DNA from 4 places in the Neorhizobium sp. S3-V5DH genome. Region 3 is predicted to be linked to each of the others. Evidence: riboswitches for the same ligand, from Rfam matches in the RefSeq annotation. Region 3 holds a riboswitch; each other region holds the start of a gene.
The links. A riboswitch is a leader RNA that binds a small molecule or an ion and turns the genes downstream of it on or off. The one in region 3 is predicted to bind thiamine pyrophosphate.
Positions count from the first base shown of each region.

Region 1 (6,002 bases), on a different contig from region 3:
TGCGGAGGCCGGTCTTGGTCCCGGCGACGATCCTTACCGCGTCACCTATCTGCTCGAACATCTGGGATTGACGGGCCAGGAGGATCCGAAAAACCTTTCGGGGGGGGAATCCCGCCGCGCAGCGCTTGCGCGCGTCATGGCGCCGGAACCGGATATCCTGATGCTGGACGAGCCGACCAACCATCTCGACTTGCCAACGATCGAATGGCTTGAAGAGGAGCTGCGCAAGACGAGAAGCGCGCTGGTTCTGATCTCCCACGACCGGCGGTTCCTGGAAAAGGTGTCAACCGCCACCGTTTGGCTCGACCGCGGCACCTCCCGGCGGCTCGACAGGGGATTTGCTCATTTCGAAGCTTGGCGTGATGAAGTGCTGGAAGCGGAAGAACTGGAGCAGCACAAGCTCGGAAAAGCCATCGAACGCGAGGAGCACTGGCTGCGCTACGGCGTGACAGCGCGCCGCAAGCGCAATATGCGCCGGCTCGGCGAATTGCAGACCATGCGTTCGAATTATCGCGGTCACAAAGGCCCGCAAGGTACCGTGCAGGCAAAAATCACCGAGGGCCGGGAGTCCGGCAAATTGGTGATCGAGGCCGAGAACATTACCAAAGCTTATGATCGGCCTATCGTAGCACCGTTCTCGATCCGCGTGCATCGGGGCGATCGGATCGGCCTGGTCGGCCCGAACGGTGCTGGAAAGACGACACTTCTGAAGATGTTGACCGGCCAACTTTCACCCGATAGCGGAACCGTGAAGTTCGGTACCAATCTGGAAATTGCGACAGTCGACCAGAAACGCGAGGACCTGGACCCTGAAGAGACGCTGTCCCACTATCTGACGGACGGCCGTGGCGAAACCCTGCTCGTCAATGGGGAACAGCGCCACGTCGCCGGTTACATGAAAGATTTCTTGTTTCAGCCGGAGCAAATCAGGACACCGATCAAGAACCTGTCCGGCGGAGAACGCGCCCGCCTGATACTCGCCCGTATCATGGCAAAGCCATCGAACCTGCTGATCCTTGACGAACCGACCAATGATCTCGATATCGAGACGCTCGACCTGCTCCAGGAGATCGTGGCAAGCTACAACGGTACCGTCATCCTCGTCAGCCACGACCGCGATTTCCTGGATCGCACTGTGACCTCGACCATCGCGCCGGCCAATCCCGACGCACCGGATGGGCGCTGGATCGAATATGCAGGCGGCTACACCGACATGCTGGCACAGCGCAAAGGCGCTTTGGAGGAAAGGCGCAGGGCCGAAAAGGCTGAAAAGCCGAAGGCCGAATTGAACGCTTCCGTAGAAGCGCCGAAGGGCAAAGGCAAGCTTTCCTACAAGCAGAAATTCGCGCTCGAAAATCTGCCGAAGGAGATGGCGAAGACTGAAGCGGATATCGCCGCACGGGAGAAGAAGATGGCAGATCCTGCTCTCTTCACCAAAGACCCTGCCGCTTTCAACAAGCTCGCAGCTGAAATGGAAAAACTTCGGGAAAACCTGACAAAGATGGAAGAGGAATGGCTGGAGCTCGAAATGCTCCGGGAGGAGCTCGAGGGATAATTTAATAATTTGTTATGCTTAACAAATAGTTAGGCAAGAAAAGCATGTACCGGCCCGGAACAATCTCCCTCCTCTGGCGTTCGAAAGGCAATCAGCGCCGGGACGCACCTCACGTGCCGGCATAGTGAGAACCGAATTGGGGACATTCATGCTGACAAATGTTGAGAGTGGTCGGCTGGCCCGCGAGGCGCCAAGTCAACGCGTACTGATTGTCGAAGACGAGTTCCTGATCGCCCTCGACATTGCCGAAACGGTTGAACATATGGGACTGGAGGTCGCAGGATTTGCGCATGGCCGCCGGAATGCTCTCGAATTGGCACCGGAGGCGGATATCGCCATTGTCGACGTCAATCTCGCTGATGGGCGGACCGGGCCGGATATCGGTCGCATGCTCGCTGAACGTTACGGGGTCACCGTCATTTATATGACCGGGAATCCGGAAGACGTTGACGGTGTGAGGGGGCCTCTGGGTGTTCTGACAAAACCGGTGCTCCCCCATGTGGTCGAGCAGTCGATTGACTATGCTGTGGCAAACCGCCTCGGCCGTTCCGCGAAAGTGCCGCGTGAACTCAAGGTTTTTCGGCAAGGGCGGGCCTGAACCGGCCCCTTGCCAGCGGAACTTCCTACCGTTAAATCTTTCTCCGCTCTAACGGGGTGCCACACGATTTCATGTGGCTGAGAGGCATTGCCAACCCGCGGAACCTGATCCGGTTAGCACCGGCGGAGGGATTAGACGGCTTGTTGCCAGCGCCTATTCCCCAAACTTTTGAAGAGGAGGCGCTGATGCGCAATATCATTCTGTCGATGTTCGCGGCCGCGGCGGCGCTGTCCCTTTACACTGTCGCGCACGCTCAAGACAAAACGCTGACCGTCTATACCTACGAGAGCTTCCTTTCCGACTGGGGCCCTGGCCCCAAGGTCAAGGAGGCTTTCGAGAAGACGTGTGCCTGCAATGTGAAATTTGTCGGCGTGGCGGATGGCGTGGCGCTGCTCACACGCCTCAAGCTGGAAGGCCAGGATACTGATGCGGATCTCGCACTTGGTCTCGACACCAATCTCGTTTCCGAAGCCAAGGTTACGGGGCTTTTCGACGCGCATGGCCTTGATCTTGCGGCGGTCAAAGTACCTGGCAGCTACAGCGATGACACCTTCGTCCCCTATGACTATGGCCACTTCGCAGTCGTCTACGATACGGAGGCGATGAAGAACCCGCCGAAAAGCCTTCGGGAGCTTGTTGATGGAGACCCATCGCAGAAGATTGCGATTGAAGACCCTCGCACCTCGACACCTGGTCTCGGCCTCCTCCTCTGGGTAAAGTCTGTCTATGGCGATAAGGCCCCGGAGGCCTGGGCAAAGCTCAAGAACCGCATTCTGACGGTAGCGCCCGGCTGGTCCGAAGCCTACGGCTTGTTCACCAAAGGCGAAGTCCCGATGGTGTTTTCATACACGACCTCTCCCGCCTATCACATGGTCGAGGAAAAGACCGAACGTTATCAAGCAGCGTCCTTTGCCGAAGGCCACTACATCCAGATCGAGGTGGCCGGCATCCTGAAGGGCGCTTCGGAAAAAGAACTGGCGAAAGAGTTCCTGAAGTTCATGGTCTCGCCTGCCTTCCAGGATATCATTCCCACCACCAATTGGATGATGCCCGCCGCGAAGATATCCGGCGCTCTGCCGGACGCCTTTAACAAGCTGGTCCAGCCGCAGAAGACCTTCCTCATGGGATCGGACGAGGTCGCCAGGAACCGCCAAGCCTGGATAGACGAGTGGCTGACTGCCATGAGCATGAATTAAGAAGATCATGTTGCTGACGCGGGGAGAGCGAAGAAGGGGCATCGCCTGGGGTCTTATGAGCTTCGCCTCTATCGCCCTCTTCGTCGCCATTGCCGTTGTTGCATTGCTTTCCTGGGATGCCGACGGCGCCCAATCCCGGCTCTTTACGGCCTACACATGGCGAATCCTGCGCTTTACGCTTTGGCAGGCGATGCTGTCGACATTGCTTTCCGTAGGGCTTGCACTTCCCGTGGCACTCGCTCTTGCCCGCCGGCCCGACTTTCCCTGCCGAACCTGGATCGTCCGCCTCCTGGCGCTGCCGATGGGGCTGCCGGTTTTGATCGGCGCGCTAGGGTTGATCGGTATATGGGGGCGTCAGGGCCTGATCAACGGCCTGCTGTTGACGCTCGGCCTAGACCAGCCCATCAGCATCTACGGTCTTTCCGGAATCCTGCTCGCACATGTCTTCTTCAACCTGCCGCTCGCCACGAGGCTGTTGCTCGCGGCACTGGAGCGCCAGCCGGCGGAATACTGGCTTCTATCCGCAAGCCTCGGCATGAAACCGCTCTCGGTCTTCCGGTTTGTGGAATGGCCCGCCGTTAAAAACGTCATCCCAGGCATCGGCGCGCTCGTCTTCATGCTGTGTGCCACGAGCTTTACGCTGGTGCTGCTGCTGGGCGGCGGACCGGCAGCGACCACGCTCGAAGTGGCGATCTACCAATCGCTGCGTTTCGATTTCGACCCGCCGCGGGCGGTCGCCCTGGCGCTGCTGCAAATCGTCATAACAGGCGTTATTCTGCTCGGCATGGCATTATTGCCGACGCCGGATGACCCGGGTGCAGCCTCGGGCCGTACAAGCCGCCGCTTCGACGGTCAGGCGTTGTCTGTACGTCTTTGGGATTCATTTGCCATACTTGCTGCCACGGTATTCCTGATCATGCCACTGGCTTCGATCCTTGCCGCCGGGCTTAGAGCAAATCTCTGGAACCTCGCATCGAGCGCCGCCTTTCTTACCGCCGCCTGGACGAGCTTCTCCATCGCTTTGAGTGCCGGAATGCTGACGATTGTGACCGCGCTCGCCATAATCGCAGGAAGGGAAGCGGTGGCAGACATGAAAAAGCCCGCGGCGAGCGCTCGGGGCTTCGCTGCAATGCTTGCGGGCACGTCCTCGCTTGTTTTGCTGGTGCCGCCGGTCGTCCTCGGCACCGGTTGGTTCCTGGTGCTACGACCCCTTGGGGATGTTGGTCGCTTTGCCCCTCTGCTGGTCGCGGTGATCAACATGCTGATGGCGCTGCCTTTTGTGATGCGGGTGCTGGAGCCGGCCATCGAGACCCATCGTCAGCGGACAGCCAGGCTTTCCGCAAGTCTCGGCCTCTCCGGTCCTTCGCGGCTTTGGCATATCGACCTCCCTGTGCTTTTAAAGCCCCTGGCGACGGCACTTTCCTTCGCCATGGCACTGTCGCTCGGTGATCTCGGGGCCGTGGCTTTATTCGGTTCCAACGATCTCGTCACGTTGCCCTGGCTCGTTTACAGCCGGCTATCCAGCTACCGGACCAATGACGCCGATGGCCTGGCGCTTATGCTGGGCATCATTTGCCTGCTGCTGACCATATTGGGAACGACCGGCCGGAGAGGGGCGGAGAATGGCTGACGGCATCAAGCTGGAGAATGTCGAATTGAGGCTCGGCACCACGGATTTCCGGTTTGATTGCGCTCTTCCCTCCGGCGCGGTGACAGCCATTACTGGGCCATCAGGGTCGGGCAAATCCACTTTTCTCAATATCATTGCGGGTTTCGAAGTTCCCGACATGGGCCGCGTCTTCGTCGCTGGAGAGGACGTGACGGAAAAACATCCGTCCGAACGACCGGTTTCGCTGGTTTTCCAGGACCACAATCTTTTCGCTCATTTGAACCTCTTCACCAATATCGGTCTCGGCATCAGTCCTTCGCTGACCCTTTCGCCCGAACACCGAAAGGCAATTTCGCAGGCGTTGGAACGTGTGGGGTTAGGCGGATACGAAAAACGCATGCCAGGCACGCTTTCCGGGGGCGAGAGACAGAGAGCCGCCTTTGCGCGCGCCTTGGTGCGCAACAAGCCCGTACTGCTGATGGACGAACCGTTTGCTGCGCTCGATCCGGGTCTTCGCATCTCGATGGCGGGCCTTCTGCTCGACCTGCATCGGGAGACGGGCAATACCGTGCTGATCGTCACCCATGATCCGAAAGAACTGAACCGCTTGGCCGATCACGCCCTATTTATTGAGCAGGGACAGATCACGCTGGAGGCACCGGCAGAGGAATTTCTGGGCCGTCGCGACATCCCGTCACTCCTCGAATTTCTTTCGAGCTGATCGCTCCCGGCTCTCTTGAAGGAGTGTCTATCGACCTTTTTGACCGATCACGCCCGGAGACTCTTGCAAAAGCTCCGTTACATTTGCCGCCACAATTTGGACGTGGCGCAATGGCATCGCGAACTGGCTGTGGGGATTTTCTTTGCAAACACGCCGATAAGACATATCTCAATAATGTCTGTGCATGTGGTGCGAAAATCGCTAAGCGAACATGGAGAACAAACTCGCTTTGGTTCGAGAGAGCCATCCTAAAGCCGGATGGCAGACCTTGGAAATGACGGTGCGTGAAACGAGGACGATGAGGCGCGATACGGCTGGTTCGA
Region 1 covers NZ_SMCL01000009.1:181,755-187,756, reverse strand. The annotation lists gene EDE09_RS15155 (ABC-F family ATP-binding cassette domain-containing protein) at 1-1,555, shown strand, start outside; gene EDE09_RS15150 (response regulator) at 1,704-2,153, shown strand; TPP riboswitch at 2,196-2,301, shown strand; gene thiB (thiamine ABC transporter substrate binding subunit) at 2,339-3,349, shown strand; gene thiP (thiamine/thiamine pyrophosphate ABC transporter permease ThiP) at 3,357-4,979, shown strand; gene EDE09_RS15135 (ATP-binding cassette domain-containing protein) at 4,972-5,679, shown strand.
Region 1: another riboswitch for thiamine pyrophosphate. It lies ahead of thiB (thiamine ABC transporter substrate binding subunit); the one in region 3 lies ahead of EDE09_RS15650 (multidrug effflux MFS transporter).

Region 2 (6,002 bases), on a different contig from region 3:
TGTCTCTGGCAGCCGGATAGGTCGCCGGAAACTTTGCAAATTCGGTGTACGGCAGGAAGGGCAGCGCCTCCGGGGCCGCATTCGTCTGGAATAGGCCGTCGAAATCTTCACTGGACAAATGGAAGAAGCCGCCGTTGTGAAAGTAGTCCAGCTCGCGCTTCTCCAGGTCGAGCCGGTTTACCGCCACCGTCGTCTTGCCATGCTCCTGGCGATAGGTCACTCCGCGCGTATCCGGCAGGAAGTAGCTGTCGAGCTCCAGCAGCGTCAACCGGCCGCGGCCGATTTGCTCGAGCACATGCCGCTCCGGCCTGTCGAAGATCGCCAGTTCCGTGACGCGGATGCCGTAAAGCGCTTCGAGATCCTCCAGCGGCACCTTGAAAAAGGTGAACTGGTCGCCCTCAAAATCCTGGGTCAATGTGAAACCCAGCATGGCTTCCGGCGGAAGGCCCTGCGCCGAAAGCACCTCGATCCAGAGGTCCACATAACAATTGGTCTCCGGCCAGATGCGCTCCGCCGAATGTAGCGCATGCGGCCTGTAGCTGGCCGGATCAAGACCGGCTAGAACTCCAGCCATGGCCTTAGCCCCACAGGGTGGCGCGGACGGATTCCGGCCACTCTTTCACGTCGAGACCGTGGGTGTGGAAGAGAGCGAGTGCGATCCGCTCCAGCCCGAAACCGACGCAGGCCGTGTGTGCGACGCTGCCGTCTTCCAGGTTCAGGCCCCATTTCAAACCGAAACTATCCTGATGATAGTTGAAGCTCATGCAGGCGGTCGGCTTGGCAACCGAGGTGATCGGAATCAGGAGCTCGAACTTGAGGTTCTGGTCGCGCTGGTTGTTGACCAGCATCTTGCCGGCGCGGCCGAAGAAGGGGTCGTTGGCGATGTCGATCGTCACCTCGAGGCCGACCGACTTCATCATCTCGACGCCGCGATCCATCCAGCGCTGGCGGAAATCGGTGACGTGTTGTTCCGTGCCCATGCAGACATATTCACGCATGCGGAACAGCTGCTGGCGGGCCGGGTCCTTGGAGGGCTCGTGGCGGAAGCAGTAGCTCTGCAGATCATAGAGAGCGCCGGACTTCGGCAGGTTGCCGCGCCGGGCAACGGTCGGGTAGAGCGGATAGCAGGCGGCCGGCGTCAGCACGATATCGGTCGCTTCCTGACCCTTCGTCCAGTCTTCCTCGCCCACTTCCATGCATTTCAACAGGCTCATGTGGTCGAGCTCGTTGCCGCAGAAGGAATGCACGGTGCCGGCGAGCTGCGGAAAGCTCTTCATGTAGCCGCTCTGCTCGAAGAAGGCGCGGTTCATGCCGGGCGGAAAGCGCATGGCTTCCGCGCCGTCGGCCCCGCCTATCCTGTCGATCAGCCGCTCGAAGGCCGTAATCACATCTTCGAACCGGCCGCTGCGGCCATAAAGCCCGTCGACGCCGGTGTCGATCAGAAGGCCTGCGTCGAACAGGCGGTCGAGAAAGGAAACTTGCATATCCATGGCTTCACCTCATTCAATTCATTTGACGGGCAATCATTGACGGGTGGGCGTCAGCCGAGAAGGCTGGTGTCCGGTTTCTGTACGAGCAGCATGGTCGACGTGTTGCCCAGAATGCGGTCGTTGGAAATCATCAGCTGGGCCGAATGGGCATCGCGCAGATGCCGGCCGAGGCTATAAGGCGTGCCGTTCTTGTAACCCATGATGCCGCAGATGATCATCGCCTGGTTGATGATGGTCAGGATCGTCTCCGACGAGGCGAGCTTGACGTTGTTCATGGCGATCGAAAACGCCATCGAGGAAAGCTGGTCCGGCTCAGCCTTGGCGTCCTCGTAGGCCTTCAGGCCCGAAAGAATGTTCGACTTCAGGAGCTGCAGCAGGTTGGATGTTTCCGCGAGTCTCAACGCGCCGGGCGGCGTGGTGCCATTCGCCTTGCGAGCGGCGGCGCGCACGAAGGCCTGCGCACGCAATACCGCATCGGCTGCGATGCCATACCATACCGCGCTCCAGAGGAGGTGCGACGAGGCAAGCATGCTCTGCGCCGCGATTTCGGCAAACGGTTTCGGGAAGATCTGCGTGACCGGCGCCTCGCCTTTGAAGATAAAGCCGTCAGAGCAGGTGCCCCGCATGCCGAGCGTATCCCAGTCCACCGTCTTTTCCAGCGTATACTGGTTCTTCCTGAAAACGGTCATGACCTGGTCGCCCGGAGCCGCGTCGGCGTGGGCGCGGGAGGTCACCATGATGACATCCGCATGAACGCCGTAAGAAATGACGGTCGCGTCCTTCGTCAGGCGGCAGATGTTTCCGTCGATCTCGATGGCGCAGATGGAATTGCGCAGATTGCCACCGATGCCGCCTTCCGTTGTCGCGGAGGCGACAAGAAGCTGACGGGCGCAAAGCTCGCGCATGAAATCCCTATGCCACTCGCTGTCGCCGCCGTGCTCGACCAGGCTTGACACCTTGATCTGGTGCATGGCGAAGACCATGGCGCTTGCCGCGCATGCCTGTCCCAGGATGGAGCAGACCTCCGCGATCTCCTGTGTCGAAGCCCCCTCGCCGCCAAGCGATATGGGGACCTGAATGCCGAGCAGGCGTTCGGCCCTCATGGCATCGACCGCTTCCTGCGGAAAACGGGCTTCCCGGTCGACGCGGTCGGCATTTTCGGCCGCGACCTCCGCCACTCGGCGGGCACGTGCGCCGAGCGTCATGTCGGCGGCAAAGGCTGGGAGGCTCATCACGCAGCCTCACGGGCTTTCACGATCTGGGCGACCGTCTGCTCGATTGCCGAGATGCTGGCAAAGGACTTGCGATTCAGGAGGCTGTCGGGAAACTCGATGTCGAAAGCCTCTTCGATGGCCAGCATCAGCTGCACGGAGGCAAAGGAGGAAAGCCCGGCCGCATAAAGATCGGCCGCATCTTCAAGTTCGGTCACTGCAACCGGAAGCCCGCCGACCCGTGCCAGCAGTTCGCGAATAGTCTCGTTCATCTCGACATCTCCAATGACTGGAATTTGCGTTCATCGCCGGGAACACTGTCTACGTCGGAAAGCATAAAATTCCGGTAAGAAACGTCGTGAAGTTAGGGCTGCGGGATTCGCTAAAATCCGAGATATCCGCATGGCCAGCTTTGGCTTGACACGGGCGCTCGGCAGGTTTTTGATGCTCGCATTCACCAGGGGGGTCCCGGCAAGGGGCTGAGATACTGCTGGTCGGACGGCTTTGCCGCCGAGGCGCAGTGACCCGTTGAACCTGATCCAGTTCATACTGGCGTAGGGACGGTGCGAGCGCTCACGGCTTTCAGGCGGGATTCCCGTCCATCGGCTCAGGCGTTTTTCCATCATTCCAACACTGGAACTGGGTCTCCAAACGGCAAACCTTGGAGCCTCACCCATGAATATCGCCACACCAAAGCTTACGCCTGTCGTCACGACCGGTCCGCTTCCCGCCTCCACCAAAGTTTTCAAATCCGGTGTCGTCCACGCGGATATCCGGGTGCCGATGCGTGAGATCGCGCTGCATCCGACCTCCGGCGAGCCGCCGGTCACCGTCTACGATTCCTCCGGCCCCTACACCGATCCGGCCCATGCGGTCTCGATCGAAGCCGGCCTGCCGCGGCTGCGCGAAAGCTGGATCAGGGCGCGCGGCGATGTCGAATCCTATGAAGGCCGCGTCGTGAAACCGGAGGACAACGGGTTTGTCACCGGCGATCGCCTGACGCCGGAATTCCCGGTCCGCAACACGCCCCTGAAGGCGAAAGACGGCAGGGCCGTTACCCAGCTTGCCTATGCGCGCGCCGGCATCGTCACGGCGGAAATGGAGTTCATCGCCATCCGCGAAAATCTCGGCCGGCAGGCGGCCAAGGAAGCTCTCATCCGTGACGGCGAGAGCTTCGGAGCGCATATTCCGGATTTCGTGACCCCTGAATTCGTTCGCCGCGAAGTCGCGGAAGGACGGGCGATAATCCCCTCCAACATCAACCACCCCGAAAGCGAGCCGATGATCATCGGCCGGAATTTCCTGGTGAAGATCAACGCCAATATCGGTAACTCCGCCGTCACTTCCTCCATGGCGGAGGAGGTCGAAAAGATGGTCTGGTCGATCCGCTGGGGTGCGGATACGGTCATGGACCTGTCCACCGGCCGGAACATCCACAATATCCGCGAATGGATCATTCGCAATTCGCCGGTGCCGATCGGCACGGTGCCGCTCTACCAGGCGCTCGAAAAGGTGAACGGCATCGCCGAAGACCTGACCTGGGAGGTCTATCGCGACACGTTGATCGAGCAGGCTGAACAGGGCGTCGATTATTTCACCATCCACGCGGGCGTCAGGCTTCCCTACATCCCGCTCACCGTCAATCGCGTCACCGGCATCGTCTCGCGCGGCGGCTCGATCATGGCAAAGTGGTGTCTGCATCACCACAAGGAGAGCTTCCTCTACGAGCATTTCGAGGAAATCTGCGATATCTGCCGGGCCTATGACGTGTCCTTCTCGCTCGGCGATGGCCTGCGTCCCGGCTCGATCGCTGATGCCAACGACGCGGCGCAGTTTGCGGAGCTGGAGACGCTCGGCGAACTCACCAAGATCGCCTGGGCGAAGGATTGCCAGGTGATGATCGAAGGCCCCGGTCATGTGCCGATGCACAAGATCAAGGAAAACATGGACAAGCAGCTCAAGGTTTGCGGCGAGGCGCCGTTCTACACGCTCGGGCCGCTGACGACCGATATCGCTCCCGGCTACGACCACATCACCTCAGGGATCGGGGCAGCGATGATCGGCTGGTTCGGCACGGCGATGCTCTGCTACGTGACGCCGAAGGAACATCTCGGCCTGCCGGACCGCAACGACGTCAAGGTCGGCGTCATCACCTACAAGATCGCCGCGCATGCGGCCGATCTCGCCAAGGGCCATCCGGCAGCCCGGGTTCGCGACGACGCGCTTTCCCGCGCCCGTTTCGAGTTCCGGTGGGAGGACCAGTTCAACCTGTCGCTCGATCCGGAAACGGCGCGCTCCTTCCATGACGAGACCTTGCCGAAGGAAGCGCACAAGGTGGCGCATTTCTGCTCCATGTGCGGCCCGAAGTTCTGCTCGATGCGGATTTCGCATGATATCCGGGCTGAGGCGCAGAAGGAGGGACTGGAAGCCATGGCCGCCAAATACCGCGACGGCGGCGATCTCTACATGCCGGTGGGGAAGGAGTGAGCATGATCCCATGCCCTTCGACGTTGGGCCAGTTCACGTCGAGGCCGGTTCACCCTCCTCTGCCCTGCCGGGCATCTCCCCCTCAAGGGGGAGATCGAAGGAGGCATGCTCAGCGATCCCTTTCCAATCGTGAAGGGCAGGAAGCCGGCGGGGAGCAGAATTCAGCAATCTTGCGGCAATCTCAAGGCTTTGACTGGGTTAGGGCCTCGCTTCCAGCCGATCTCCCCCCTTGAGGGGGAGATGTCCGGCAGGACAGAGGGGGTATGGCGGGGCACGCCCCACAATGCTGCCTTTCCATGTTTGTCCCGGGGACAATTCATCGCCGCCGCTCAGCATCTCCAATGACTTGACCGCGTCATCATCCCCACCCTCCGCATCCATGCCTACAATCCTCCCGCTTCCGTCGCCGGAGTGTTTCGCGAGACGTTCGCGGGCAGGCGGGAGCCGGCGCTTCCATTGGACCCGTAACGTGCGGGAAAGGTGGAAGAGGTGAAAGCCATGGAGGAGAGCGGGCCATCAACCCGATCGCTTCCTATCAAGCCTCCCCCGGGCAGCCATGTCCGGTTCGGTATAGCCGTGCAAGTGGCAAGGTTTCCCGAAAGGAGACCGCAAATGAAGCCACGCAGCGAGGCGAGATGATCACCTGTAGGGGCAGGACACCCCGAAAGAACGCCGAAGGCCACGCGAATGCGGAGCCACACATACAAAATCAAATGAGGTTCCGCATTCGTGTGGGCTCTCCAAAACACGGGCAGGAGCTGTCGCGTGAAGGCGAGCGCGCGTCACTTCGGAGGATATCTGTGCTCCTCGCCGC
Region 2 covers NZ_SMCL01000008.1:191,057-197,058, forward strand. The annotation lists gene EDE09_RS14400 (DUF1839 family protein) at 1-574, opposite strand, end outside; gene EDE09_RS14405 (amino acid--[acyl-carrier-protein] ligase) at 579-1,490, opposite strand; gene EDE09_RS14410 (acyl-CoA dehydrogenase family protein) at 1,541-2,722, opposite strand; gene EDE09_RS14415 (acyl carrier protein) at 2,722-2,973, opposite strand; TPP riboswitch at 3,151-3,280, shown strand; gene thiC (phosphomethylpyrimidine synthase ThiC) at 3,377-5,188, shown strand; gene EDE09_RS14430 (lysine-2,3-aminomutase-like protein) at 5,971-6,002, opposite strand, start outside.
Region 2: another riboswitch for thiamine pyrophosphate. It lies ahead of thiC (phosphomethylpyrimidine synthase ThiC); the one in region 3 lies ahead of EDE09_RS15650 (multidrug effflux MFS transporter).

Region 3 (6,002 bases):
GATCTCCACGATCGGCATCGATGCGAACTCGGGTGTCTACCGCTACACGTTTGGCTCGCCGAATCTGGTGGACGGCGTTCAGTTCGCCACTGTCGTGATCGGCCTCTTCGCGATCAGCGAGTTGCTGATCATGCTGGACGCCAAGCATGGTGGAGCAGCCGTCCGCATCGAGCAGTTCGGGCGCTCGCTATTCAACCGTCAGGAGATGCGCTTCACGAACATGGCGACGCTGCGTGGCTCGATAATCGGGTTCTTCGTCGGCATTCTTCCGGGCGCGGGTGGGACCGTGGCTTCTGCGCTCGCCTACACCACCGAGAAACGTGTTGTCGAAAAGAGCGATCCGGAAGGGAGCCGTTTCGGAGAGGGAGATGTGCGCGGGCTCGCTTCGGTCGAGGCGGCAAACAACAGCGCTTCCAACTCCAACTTCATCCCGATGCTGACGCTGGGCATTCCAAGCTCCGGGACGACGGCGATCATGCTGGGCGTCCTGACGCTCTACAACCTGACACCCGGTCCCGCGCTCTTCCGCTCGCAGCCTGATCTGGTCTGGGGTCTCATCGCCTCGCTGTTCATTGGCAACTTCATCCTTTTGGCGATCAACATCCCGCTTGTCGGCGTGTTCGCCAGGATGCTGTCCGTCCCGGCTTGGGTCCTGGTGCCGTTCATTGTCGTCGTGAGCGCGATCGGGGTCTACTCGGGCAAATCGACGACATTCGATCTCGTCCTCATGGTCGGCCTTGGTGTCGGCGGTTACCTCCTGCGCCGTCTCGGCGTGCCCATGGCACCGCTCATCCTCGGCCTCGTGCTCGGTAAGATACTGGAGCAGAGCCTGAGGCGAGCGCTATCGCTCTCTGCCGGAGATGTGGCCATCCTATGGTCGAGCCCGATCTCGATTACGCTGTGGATCATGGCTGCCGCCGTCCTCATTATCCCCCTCCTTCTTCCGCGCTTCGCGAAGTGGCGGCACAAGACAGCACTGCAGGTGGATTGACCGCAATGAATTATCTTCTTCCTAACCCAAATGACGAAAATCCGGCGGGTGACAGGCTTCGCCTTCTCTTGCGCAAGCCGGAGATCGTCAGGATGCCGGGGGCGCATAATGGCCTTGCAGCGCTCCAGGCCAAGGCCGCGGGCTTCGAGGCGCTGTACCTGTCCGGGGCAGCGATGAGCGCTTCGATGGGGCTGCCCGATCTCGGAATCCTGACGCTCGAAGACGTCTTGTTCTTCACCCGGCAGATCGTTGGGGCCTCGGGTCTTCCATTGCTGGTCGATGGAGACACGGGCTTTGGCGAAGTCTTGAATGTCATGAACACGGTACGGCGTCTTGAAGAAGTCGGTGCTGCCGCGATCCAGATCGAGGATCAGGTGCTGCCGAAGAAGTGCGGTCACCTGAACGACAAGAAGCTCGCGACCCCCGAAGACATGGCAGCCAAGGTTGCCGCCGCAGCGAGGGCTCGTCGTTCTCTTGTCATCGTGGCACGTACGGACGCTGTCGCAGACGAAGGGATAGAACGGGCAATCGACCGCGCCCGTCTGTACGTCAAGGCTGGCGCGGATGCCATCTTCCCGGAGGCTCTGATCACCGAAGCCATGTTCGCCGAGTTCGCAGCCGCCATGGGAGGCGTCCCTCTCCTGGCGAACATGACGGAGTTCGGTCGCTCTCCTCCCATGACGGCCGGCGCGCTCCAGGACCTCGGCTACAAGATGGTGATCTGGCCGGTATCGTCACTTCGGGTCGCCAACAGGGCGCAGCAGGACCTCTACGGGGAGCTTGCCCAGCATGGCGCCACGACAGATTTGGTGGCCAGGATGCAGACACGGGCCGAACTATACGACCTGATTGACCTCGCGAGCTATGAATCGCTCGACGCCAGTATTGTCGCAAGCGCTGTACCCCAGGCGGAATCGCGACAGGAGTAGAAGCCCATGGGTGGCATTAAGACCAGTGACTGCGAGATGATCCCTGACCTGATACGTCGAGTTCTTCCTCCTTCAACACGAGGAACTGGTCACGGATGGCTGCCGCTCTGGTCGCCTGCGGTACCACCGACCGATCGCCAATGCCGCCGGGCGGCAACGCGCCTTCACCTCGGCGGTAGATGCCGTCTCGCGCGCTTCCTGGAAGCGGACATCGCTCACGGCGTCGTCACGTCGCGTGTGCCGAGATCGGTGCGGCCGCCCGGTAGCATCCAGCACGCCTTGTCTAGTGGATCGGCGCTGGACGAGAAATATTGCGCCGTCTTTCGTCGCGAACGACCGCACTGGCTGCAAGAATGCGTTGTGAACTAGACATCTTCATCCTCGTTCGGATTGGCTGGCAGCATGGGATGACTTCACCGCTGTTATCGTGGAATCGTGTTTATCGGTAAGTGCGGCGAATGTCGCAGCCAGCAGCCCAATCGTCGTCGAAAGAAGAATGATGCAGAAGAGCCCATAGGTCGCGTCGTTTTCTGTCAGCATCGCCCCCGTGATCGATGAAAGGGCCGCACCGCCGCCAACCGTCATGGCACCGGCCAATCCGGCGGCGCTTCCGGCGAGATCCGGACGCACCGAGAGCATCCCGGCATTGGCACTCGGCATGGTCAGGCCGTTGCCGATGCCGATCAGGATGCAGGGGCCGAATAGCGCAATGGCATTCCTGAAGCCTGCCAGAAACAGGGCCAAGCCGATTATAGGGCACGCGCACGCTACGACGCGCCCCATAATCATCATGGTGGTCAACGGCACGCGTCCGGCATATCGCCCCGACAGGAAGCTGCCGAAGATATAGCCCAGGGTTGTGACGCCCATGAAGATACCGAGCGTTCCGGCCTGTAGGTCATATGCCGATGTTGCCGCCAATGGAGCGCCGGCAAGGAAGGCATAGAACGCTCCAACCGAGAACGACATGCACAATCCGTAGGCCCAGAAGCGCGGCGCGCGGAACAAGGCCGGATAGGTTCGGAACTGCTGAGCAATCGTGTCCGAGCGCGCTTTGTTGGTTTCGCTCAGACCGAACCAGCACAAGAGGAACATCACTGCCCCGGCGAGGGCGAGACACCAGAAAATCGCCCGCCAGCCAAGGGCCTGATCTAAAGCCCCGCCGAATGCCGGGGCGAACATCGGCGCGATCGCCCAGATCATTGCCGTATAGCCGATCCTGCTCGCCGTCCGCTCCTTTCCGACGGTATCCCTGATGACCGCCATAGCGACCGGGTAGCAGGAGGTAATTGTAGCCTGAAGCATACGGAAGGCGAGGAATATCCAAATATCAGGCGATAGGGCACAGCCGATTGATCCAAGCGTGAAAGCAGCAAGGTTCGCCAGAATGATCGGTCGCCGTCCGAACCGATCCGACAGCGGACCCATGACCATTTCCACCGCAACGGCGACCACCGCATAGCCTGCCAACGACAAGCTAGCGAAAGCATAGCTTATATGAAAATCCCCGGCGATATTCGCCAGCGAAGGCAGGAACACGTTCAGCGGTATGACCGAAAGAGCGCACAATAGGATGATTGTCGAGAACCTTGGAGGGGAGCGCATCATGTCTCAGCCCTCTCCAAGCCGCTCCGCCGCGGAGAAATCGAGGGTGAGGGCAAGATCTTGATCGTGCTGCCTCTAGGGGTATTCGTTCCGAGCTTTGGTTTCGTCAGTGTCATTACGGCCTCGTCTAAGAGGCCGGCTGAGGATAGGTGTCGGACCCGTCCCTTCGCCGGCATGATCCGGATCAGGTTCAAAGGGTCACTGCGCTGCGTTGGCCAGCAGTATCTCAGCCCTTTGGCAGGGCACCCCTCGGTGTAGACGATGATAGAGCGAAAATCGCAAGCAAGCACGCTTTTTGAGGGGTACGGACAGTTACCACCTAAAACCTCACCTGGAAATTCACCCACCCCCTGGCAAGCATTCTCGCAGTGTCAACCCCGACTTTGTCTCACAAGCTGGATTTTAAACGCGTTTCTTCGGCAGCCGATGACCTCAAGGGCTCAAGCCCAACGTTAACTGCGATAAGCAACATGTCCGCTTTTCCTACTGACAATGCGCCAAGCTGACAGTCTGAATAGCGCCTTTATTTCCGCCGTTCAGACCACCGTTGCAGCTTCCCGAAAGCTGACGGTCTGCCAAGTCGGCACCAAGGCTTCCAATGGGGTGGTAGCGGTTACTCCGCGGTCAGCCCGTTTCCCAACGATAATCGCCGGGTTGATGTCAATGCGAGCATCCAAATATCATGCAAGTACTCCTAGGCTATCCGCCGGCGTGGTCGTTGCCGCCGTGCGCCGCCATGAACATGGCGACGGCCGATCGGCAGTAGGATTCGATCTCCTTGTCGTCCTCTGCTCGCGCCTGATCGAAGCGTGCAATAATTAGGAGATCGGACCCTTTGAAAAGCGCAGCGAACAAGCGGGCGGACCGGAGAGGATCGGGCACGTTTAGAACCGCCTTGTCGTGCAATTGACGCAACAGAACCTCGATTTGGGCGATGATATGGGCGGGGCCGGCGTCGTAATGCAGCTTACCCAACGACTTTTGATTCGTCGTGTCGGCCATGACCATGGCTTCGACATTGCGGACGTCCGGGCGCAACAGCGTGCGAAGCAGGGACGATCCCACCGCCATGAGCTGATCTTCGGCCGAACCGTCGACGCCTTCAAAAAGGACCTGCGGGATTAACTGATGGCACCGGGCCGCAAACGCCGCGCCAAACAGGGCCTCTTTGCTCTCGAAGTGACGATAGATGCTGAGTTTGGATATCTTCGCCCGCTGAGCGACCTTGTCCAATGTCGTCGCTTGAAAACCCAATTCCGCAAAAAGTTCGCTCGCGGCGTCGAGTATGGTTTGACCAAGCGCCTCGTTAGCGGGCCGGCCGCGCCGGCCTCGACTATTTTCGGTCATGTCAATTCCAGTCCTTGACAGTATCTTTATTCTCGAATTACGATACCACTTAGTTTCAGAAATATGCAAGCCAAAGAATGAATCGAAAAACATGAGGGTGCCATGCAACGACGAACACTGCTGAAGCTGGCCGCGCTGTCCACCGTCGGCCTTCCGCACGCCCAAGCCATCGCGGGTTCGAACGCAACATCCTCTACCCACAATACGGAGCCCACTACCATGGATAACGTCATCATCATCGGCGGCAGCTTTGCCGGTCTCGCCGCCGCCCTGCAACTCGGCCGTGCCCGCCGTAAGGTCACCGTTCTCGATACCGGCCTGCCGCGTAATCGCTTCGCGGGCCGCTCGCACGGTATGCTCGGCCACGATCACAAGCGACCGCTGGACATCCTGGCCGAGGCGCGGCAACAGCTGGCGCGTTATCCCGCGATCCGGCTGGTCAATGCCCGTGCCGACAGCATTTCCGGCACCATCGACAACTTCTCCGTCCTCACTGGCGATGGCGAAAGCCTTGGGGCGCGCCGCCTGATCCTGAGCTATGGCGTCGTTGACCAGATGCCTGATGTTCCGGGCTATGCCGAAAGCTGGGGCACATCCATCATTCCATGCCCCTATTGCGACGGCTTCGAAGTCGCCGACCAGCATTGGGGCCTCGTCTGGTCCGGTCCGCAGTCAATGAACCAGGTCAGGCTGTTCCGCGATTGGACTCACAGGCTGACGGTCTTCGCCGATGGTCACGAGATTTCATCCGATATCCGGGCCGATCTGGCGGGCCGCAACGTACCTGTCGTCGATGGCCGGATCACCGGCGTCGCCCGTCACGGGAGCCACAACGCCACGGTCAAGCTCGATACCGGGCCAAACGTTGCGGTAGACATCCTGTTCGCGCATCCGCGCAACAAGCCGTCCGCGAGCCTGCATGAATCACTGGGTCTCGCCACGGCCGACACCCCCCTCGGCGTCGTGCTCAAGGTCGACGAGCGCCGCGAAACCAGCATGCCGGGCATCTACGCTGCCGGCGACCTCACCAACCCCGTCTTGCCCTCGGTCACCACGGCATCATGGCAAGGCGCGATGGCGGGTATCTTCGCCCAACAATCGATGCTGGTTTGAGAGCGCAGATTGGAGAT
Region 3 covers NZ_SMCL01000010.1:97,801-103,802, reverse strand. The annotation lists gene EDE09_RS15660 (tripartite tricarboxylate transporter permease) at 1-991, shown strand, start outside; gene prpB (methylisocitrate lyase) at 997-1,920, shown strand; gene EDE09_RS15650 (multidrug effflux MFS transporter) at 2,296-3,528, opposite strand; TPP riboswitch at 3,670-3,785, opposite strand; gene EDE09_RS15645 (TetR/AcrR family transcriptional regulator) at 4,225-4,872, opposite strand; gene EDE09_RS15640 (NAD(P)/FAD-dependent oxidoreductase) at 5,092-5,985, shown strand.

Region 4 (6,002 bases), on a different contig from region 3:
TCGGCACCCTGGCGGATTTCGATCGCCTGATAGCCGAGGCCAGGAAACGCGGTATCGGGATCGTCCTGGATCTGGTCGTCAACCACACGTCCGACGAACATCCCTGGTTTCTCGAAGCCCGCAAGTCCCCCAGCAATCCCTATCGCGACTTCTATATTTGGCGAAAACCCGGTCCCGACGGCGCCCCTCCGAATGGCCTCATGTCTTCCTTTGGCGGACCGGCCTGGACGCTCGATCCTCAAACCGGGGAATATTACCTCCACCTCTTCTCCCGTCGCCAGCCGGATCTCAACTGGGAAAACCCGAAGGTCCGGCGAGAAATCTACGACATGATGAACTGGTGGCTCGAACGTGGCATTGCCGGCTTTCGCATGGACGTCATCGACTATATCGGCAAGCAGGTCGACCAGGAACTGGTGAAGGACGGGCCGCATCTGCACGACTATCTGCAGGAAATGAACCGCGAAACCTTCGGTGGCCGCAACATTCTTACCGTCGGCGAAGCCTGGAGCGCGACGCCGGGTTCGGCCTTGCTCTATACCGGGCGCGATCGCAACGAACTTTCGATGGTCTTCCAGTTCGAGCATGTCACGCAGCAATGGGACGAAGTCTACGGCAAGTGGCGCTCCAAGCCCTTCGATCTCGTGAAGCTGAAGTCGGTGCTCAGCAAATGGCAATATGCGTTGTCGGAAGACGGATGGAACTCCCTTTTCTGGGGAAACCACGACCTGCCCCGCGCCGTCTCCAAATATGGCGACTCCCGCGGCTATCCGTCCGAATCCGCCAAGATGCTGGCGACCGTGCTGCATCTCTTGAAGGGCACACCCTTCATCTATCAGGGCGAAGAAATCGGGATGACCAACGTCCCCTTTACCAAGATAGATCAATATCGGGATATCGAGACCCTCAACATGCACCGCCTGCACATCGAGGCCGGGCTGTCGCCGGAGGAATTCATCACAGGCGCCAATGACAACGCACGTGACAATGCGCGTACGCCGATGCAATGGAGCGCTGCGCCCCATGGCGGCTTTTCCTCCGGCGTGCCGTGGATAGAGGTCAACCCCAATTATACAACGATCAATGCAGAAGCTGCCATGACCGACGAACGTTCGGTCTGGAACCACTACCGGCAGCTGATCGCCCTAAGGAAAGCACATCCGGTTATCGTCTATGGGCTTTATCAGTCCTGGCTGGATCAGCATCCGGACGTTTTTGTCTATTCCCGCAGCCTCGACCATGAGCGGCTGGTCGTCATCGCCAACTTCACCGCACGGGAAGTATCTTTGACCATACCGGATGAATTGAAGACCACCGGCCGATGCCTGATCACAAATTACCACCCCATCGACAACCTTGGTCCGGTTGTGGAACTCAAACCCTATGAGGCATTTGCCATCCTTTCACCGACCGCGTAGCAGACGCAGCGCATTGAGCGTGACAAGCACAGTGGCACCGGTATCCGCCAGAATTGCCGGCCAGAGCCCGGTCACACCGAGAACCGTGGTTACAAGGAAGACGGCCTTCAGGCCGAGAGCAATGGCAATGTTCTGGTGGATGTTGCGCATCGTGCGCTTCGACAACTCGATCATGTCGGCAATGTCGCGTACACGGCCGTGAAGTACCGCGGCGTCGGCCGTTTCGAGCGCCACATCCGTGCCCCCGCCCATGGCGATGCCGACGTCCGCCGCCGCCAAGGCCGGCGCATCGTTGATACCATCACCCACCTTGCCAACTGTAAAACCCTTGCGTTTCAATTCCGCAATGATCCGCTGCTTGTCCTCAGGCATCAGCTCGGCATGCACCTCGAGGCCGAGATCCTTGCCGATCGCGCTCGCGGTACGGGCGTTATCGCCTGTCAACATGACCGTCCGGACGCCGGCATTCGTCAGCGCTTTCAAGCCCTCTTTCGCGTCGGGCCGCGGTTCGTCGCGCATGGCGATCGCGCCGGCCAGCACCCCGGCCGCGATCAACACGGATACGGTCTTACCCTCATCATTAAGGCCGGCGATCTGCCGCCGATGCGCCATGGACAGCGAAACCCGATCGGCCGCTGCTTTCGGCGAACCCAGGAAGGCCTCCTGGCCCTCGACGACCGCCGTTATACCCTCGCCGCCAAGCGCCCTCGCATCGCTCGCGGCAGGAATGTCTACTTCATCGTCCGCAGCCTTGGCGAGAATGGCCATCGCCAGCGGATGACTGGACCCGGTTTCGAGCGCGGCAGCGATGCGAAGCACCTCATCGGCATTACGCCCGAAGGCAATCACATCGGTTACCCGAGGCTTACCGGCGGTCAACGTGCCGGTTTTGTCCAGCGCGATGGCTGTGACCTTGCCCACCATTTCGAGGACCGCACCGCCTTTCATCAACAGACCGCGCCTGGCACCGGAGGACAGTGACGCAGCAATTGCAGCAGGCGTTGAGATGACCAACGCACAAGGGCAGCCGATCAGAAGAATGGCAAGCCCTTTGTAGATCCAACCTTCCCAGGCTTCACCAGTGATAAGTGGCGGCAACACTGCGACCAGCGCTGCGACGACCACGACGGCTGGCGTATAATAGCGCGAAAAGCGGTCGATGAAGCGTTCGGTCGGTGCCTTGCTTTCCTGCGCTTCCTCGACCAGGCGCACAATCCGGGCGATGGTATTGTCGGCGGAAGCCGCTGTCACTTGCACCCGCAGGGCCGCGTCTCCATTCACCGTGCCGGCGAAAACCGCATCGCCGACAGTCTTTACGACCGATATGCTCTCGCCCGTCACCGGCGCTTCATTGATTGCGCTTTCGCCGGCGACAATGATGCCGTCCGCAGAGATGCGGTCGCCTGGCCGCACCAGGATGATCGATCCGATCCCAAGATCTTCTGCCGGTACTTCTCGTGTCTTGCCGTTTATTTCCAGCAGCGCGGTCTTCGGCACCAGTGCCGTCAGGCTTTGAATACTCTGGCGCGCTTTGCCGGCGGCGACACCTTCCAGAAGCTCCCCGACGAGGAATAGGAAGACCACCGCCGCCGCCTCCTCCGACGCATCGATGACCACGGCACCAAGGGCAGCGATGGTCATCAGCATCTCGATCGAAAACGGCGTACCCGCCAAGGCCGCCATGACGGCGCGGCGGGCGATCGGCACCAAGCCGACGAGCATGGCGGCTACGAAGATATAGGTGTCGTAGGCCGGAACCAGGTGCCCGACCCCATAAGCTGCTGCCAGTGCAATACCTGCCAGTATCGTCAGCCGTCCTTTGGCGCTCTTCCACCACAATCCGTCCATGCGATCGTGCTCATGCAATCCTGCAAGATCTTTCGTCTCGGGGAGACCATGGTCGTGACCTTCATGATCAAGGCCGTGATCCGGCAGCTCTGCTGGTCGAGGCGACTTCTGCCCAAGAGCGCGCAGCGAGTAACCAAGCCCGGTAACCTTCGTTTCGATCACTGGCAGGTCGCACGTTCCATCATGGCTGACCATCATCGTGCCTGCAGCAACAGAAACGGAAACATCCTGGACGCCGGGAATGCGTCGAACTGCTGTGTCGATCTTTGCCGCGCAACTTGCGCAATCCATTCCGCCGATCTTGTAACGAGCCTGATTCTTTGCTGTCATCTTTCTCTCCGCCTGGGATCGGGTACCATAACTACAACCTCTAGCGACTAGAGCTACAAGTAGTTTTTTTGACAAAAATCGCTGGCGCCCATGGCGGCATATGCGCTAGTCCTTGCCTCAGACAGGGGCGTCCGGGTTGCCGGGCTGAGAAGTACCCTTTGAACCTGAACCAGATCATGCTGGCGGAGGGAGTCGCCTGGGCTTTTTCTGATGAAATGCCCTGCGCCCCTCCACCTGAAAAGGCGAGGACGCAGATGACAGACACTCCAGGCCAGATTCTATCGGCAATGCGCCAAAAGAACCCCCTTGTGCAGAACATCACCAATTTCGTGGCGATGAACATCGCGGCCAATGTGATGCTCGCCGCCGGCGCCTCGCCAGCCATGGTGCATGCGAAGGAGGAAGCAGGAGATTTCGCTCGCATCGCTGCGGCGTTGACGATCAACATCGGAACGCTTTCGCCTTACTTCCTTTCCGGCATGAAGGAAGCGGCAAAAGCTGCCAGCGAGGAGGGCAAGCCCTGGATCCTCGATCCGGTCGCCCATTTCGCGACCCCCTACCGCAGCGCTGCCGTTACAGAACTCCTGGCGCTGAAGCCCACAGTCATTCGCGGCAACGCCTCGGAGATCATGGCACTTACAGGAGCGCAATCTCGCGGTCAGGGCGTCGACAGCGGCGACAAAACCGAAAAGGCCGAAGACGCCGCCGTTGCGCTTGCTCGTGATCACGCCTGCGTCGTAGCCGTTACCGGCGAAATGGACTTCGTTACCAACGGTTCTCGCTCCGTCCATATCCTCGGCGGATCTGATCTTATGCCTCGTGTTACGGCACTTGGTTGCTCTCTGACCGCTCTGGTTGGTGCCTTTGTCGCAGTCCGTCCGGATAGGCCGTTCGACGCGACGGTGGCCGCCCTCGCGATGTTCGCGGTCGCGGGGGAGGAAGCAGCACTCACTGCTAATGGCCCCGGTTCTTTCTCTCCCCTTTTTCTTGACCGGTTGGCATCGCTTTCGCCAGAGACGCTGGATGCCAAAGCGAAGCTCGTAGCAGCATGAAAGCCTTCGATCTATCCGTCTATCTCGTCCTCGATCCCGAGTTATGCCAAGGCCTCGGCATGGCGCAGACCGCTCGGCTCGCCGTGGAAGGTGGTGCGACCATGGTTCAATTGCGTGACAAAAACGCCAGCACCGCAAGGATGATCGAGACCGGTCAGGCGTTGAAAGCGGCACTCGCAGGCAGCGGCATACCTTTGATCGTCAATGACGATGTCGAAGCCGCGATCGCCATCGGCGCCGAGGGAGTGCATGTGGGACAGAGCGACATGGGGGCATCGATGGCGCGCCGCCGCGTCGGAGAGGGTATGATCGTCGGCGTGTCGGTCGAAACCGAGGAGCTTGCGCAGGGCGTCGATCCATCTCTCGTCGACTACGTCGGAATAGGCCCGGTCTTCGCCACTCCCACCAAACCGGATCACAAGCAGCCGATCGGCTTCGATGGATTGGCGCGTATCGTGGCGGCCGCATCGGTGCCAGCGGTCGCCATCGGCGGCCTCAGGGCGGAACACGCCGGCAAGGCGCTGGCGGCAGGTGCCCACGGGATCGCCGTAGTCTCCGCCATTTGCGGCCAGCCGGACCCGAAGGAAGCCGCACGAAGAATAACTGACGAGGTCAGAAAGGCGCGCCTATGATCCGCAATGTTTTATCCATCGCAGGCTCCGATCCCTCCGGCGGCGCGGGAATTCAGGCGGACCTGAAGACGTTTTCGGCGCGGGGCACCTTTGGAATGGCAGTCCTTACTGCCTTGACGGCGCAAAACACGGTGGGGGTAACAGGAGTGCATCTCGTACCGCCTGCTTTCGTGGCCGGGCAGATCCACGCCATTTTTGCCGACATCCGGGTCGATGCGGTCAAGATCGGCATGATTGCCAATGCGGAAATCGCCGAAGTCGTTGCGGATGCCCTCCGTCCCTATAATGACAATCTGCCGATCGTGCTCGATCCTGTCATGGTCGCCAAAGGGGGGGCGTCACTTCTGGCTTCCGATGCGATAGAGATCCTGATCCGTCGGCTAATACCCATGTCCACGCTGGTCACGCCCAACCTGCCGGAAGCCGCGGCTCTTCTAGGTGAAGCGATGGCGGTAGACCGCGCGGGAATGGCCGGCCAGGCCGAGAGACTACTCCGGCTGGGGCCGAAGGCGGCGCTGATCAAGGGTGGCCATCTTGAAAGGGCTGAAAGCCCCGACGTCCTGGCGGAATCCACCGGTCTTCACTGGTTTGAGGGTACGCGGGTCTCCACGCAAAACACCCATGGCACAGGTTGCACCTTGTCCAGTGCGATCGCCGCCGAACTTGCCAAAGGCGCTCCGCTTGCCGAATCCGTTGCGATCGCCAAGGACTATCTTGCAGGC
Region 4 covers NZ_SMCL01000020.1:77,505-83,506, reverse strand. The annotation lists gene EDE09_RS22135 (alpha-glucosidase) at 1-1,418, shown strand, start outside; gene EDE09_RS22130 (heavy metal translocating P-type ATPase) at 1,404-3,596, opposite strand; TPP riboswitch at 3,710-3,804, shown strand; gene thiM (hydroxyethylthiazole kinase) at 3,851-4,648, shown strand; gene thiE (thiamine phosphate synthase) at 4,645-5,280, shown strand; gene thiD (bifunctional hydroxymethylpyrimidine kinase/phosphomethylpyrimidine kinase) at 5,277-6,002, shown strand, end outside.
Region 4: another riboswitch for thiamine pyrophosphate. It lies ahead of thiM (hydroxyethylthiazole kinase); the one in region 3 lies ahead of EDE09_RS15650 (multidrug effflux MFS transporter).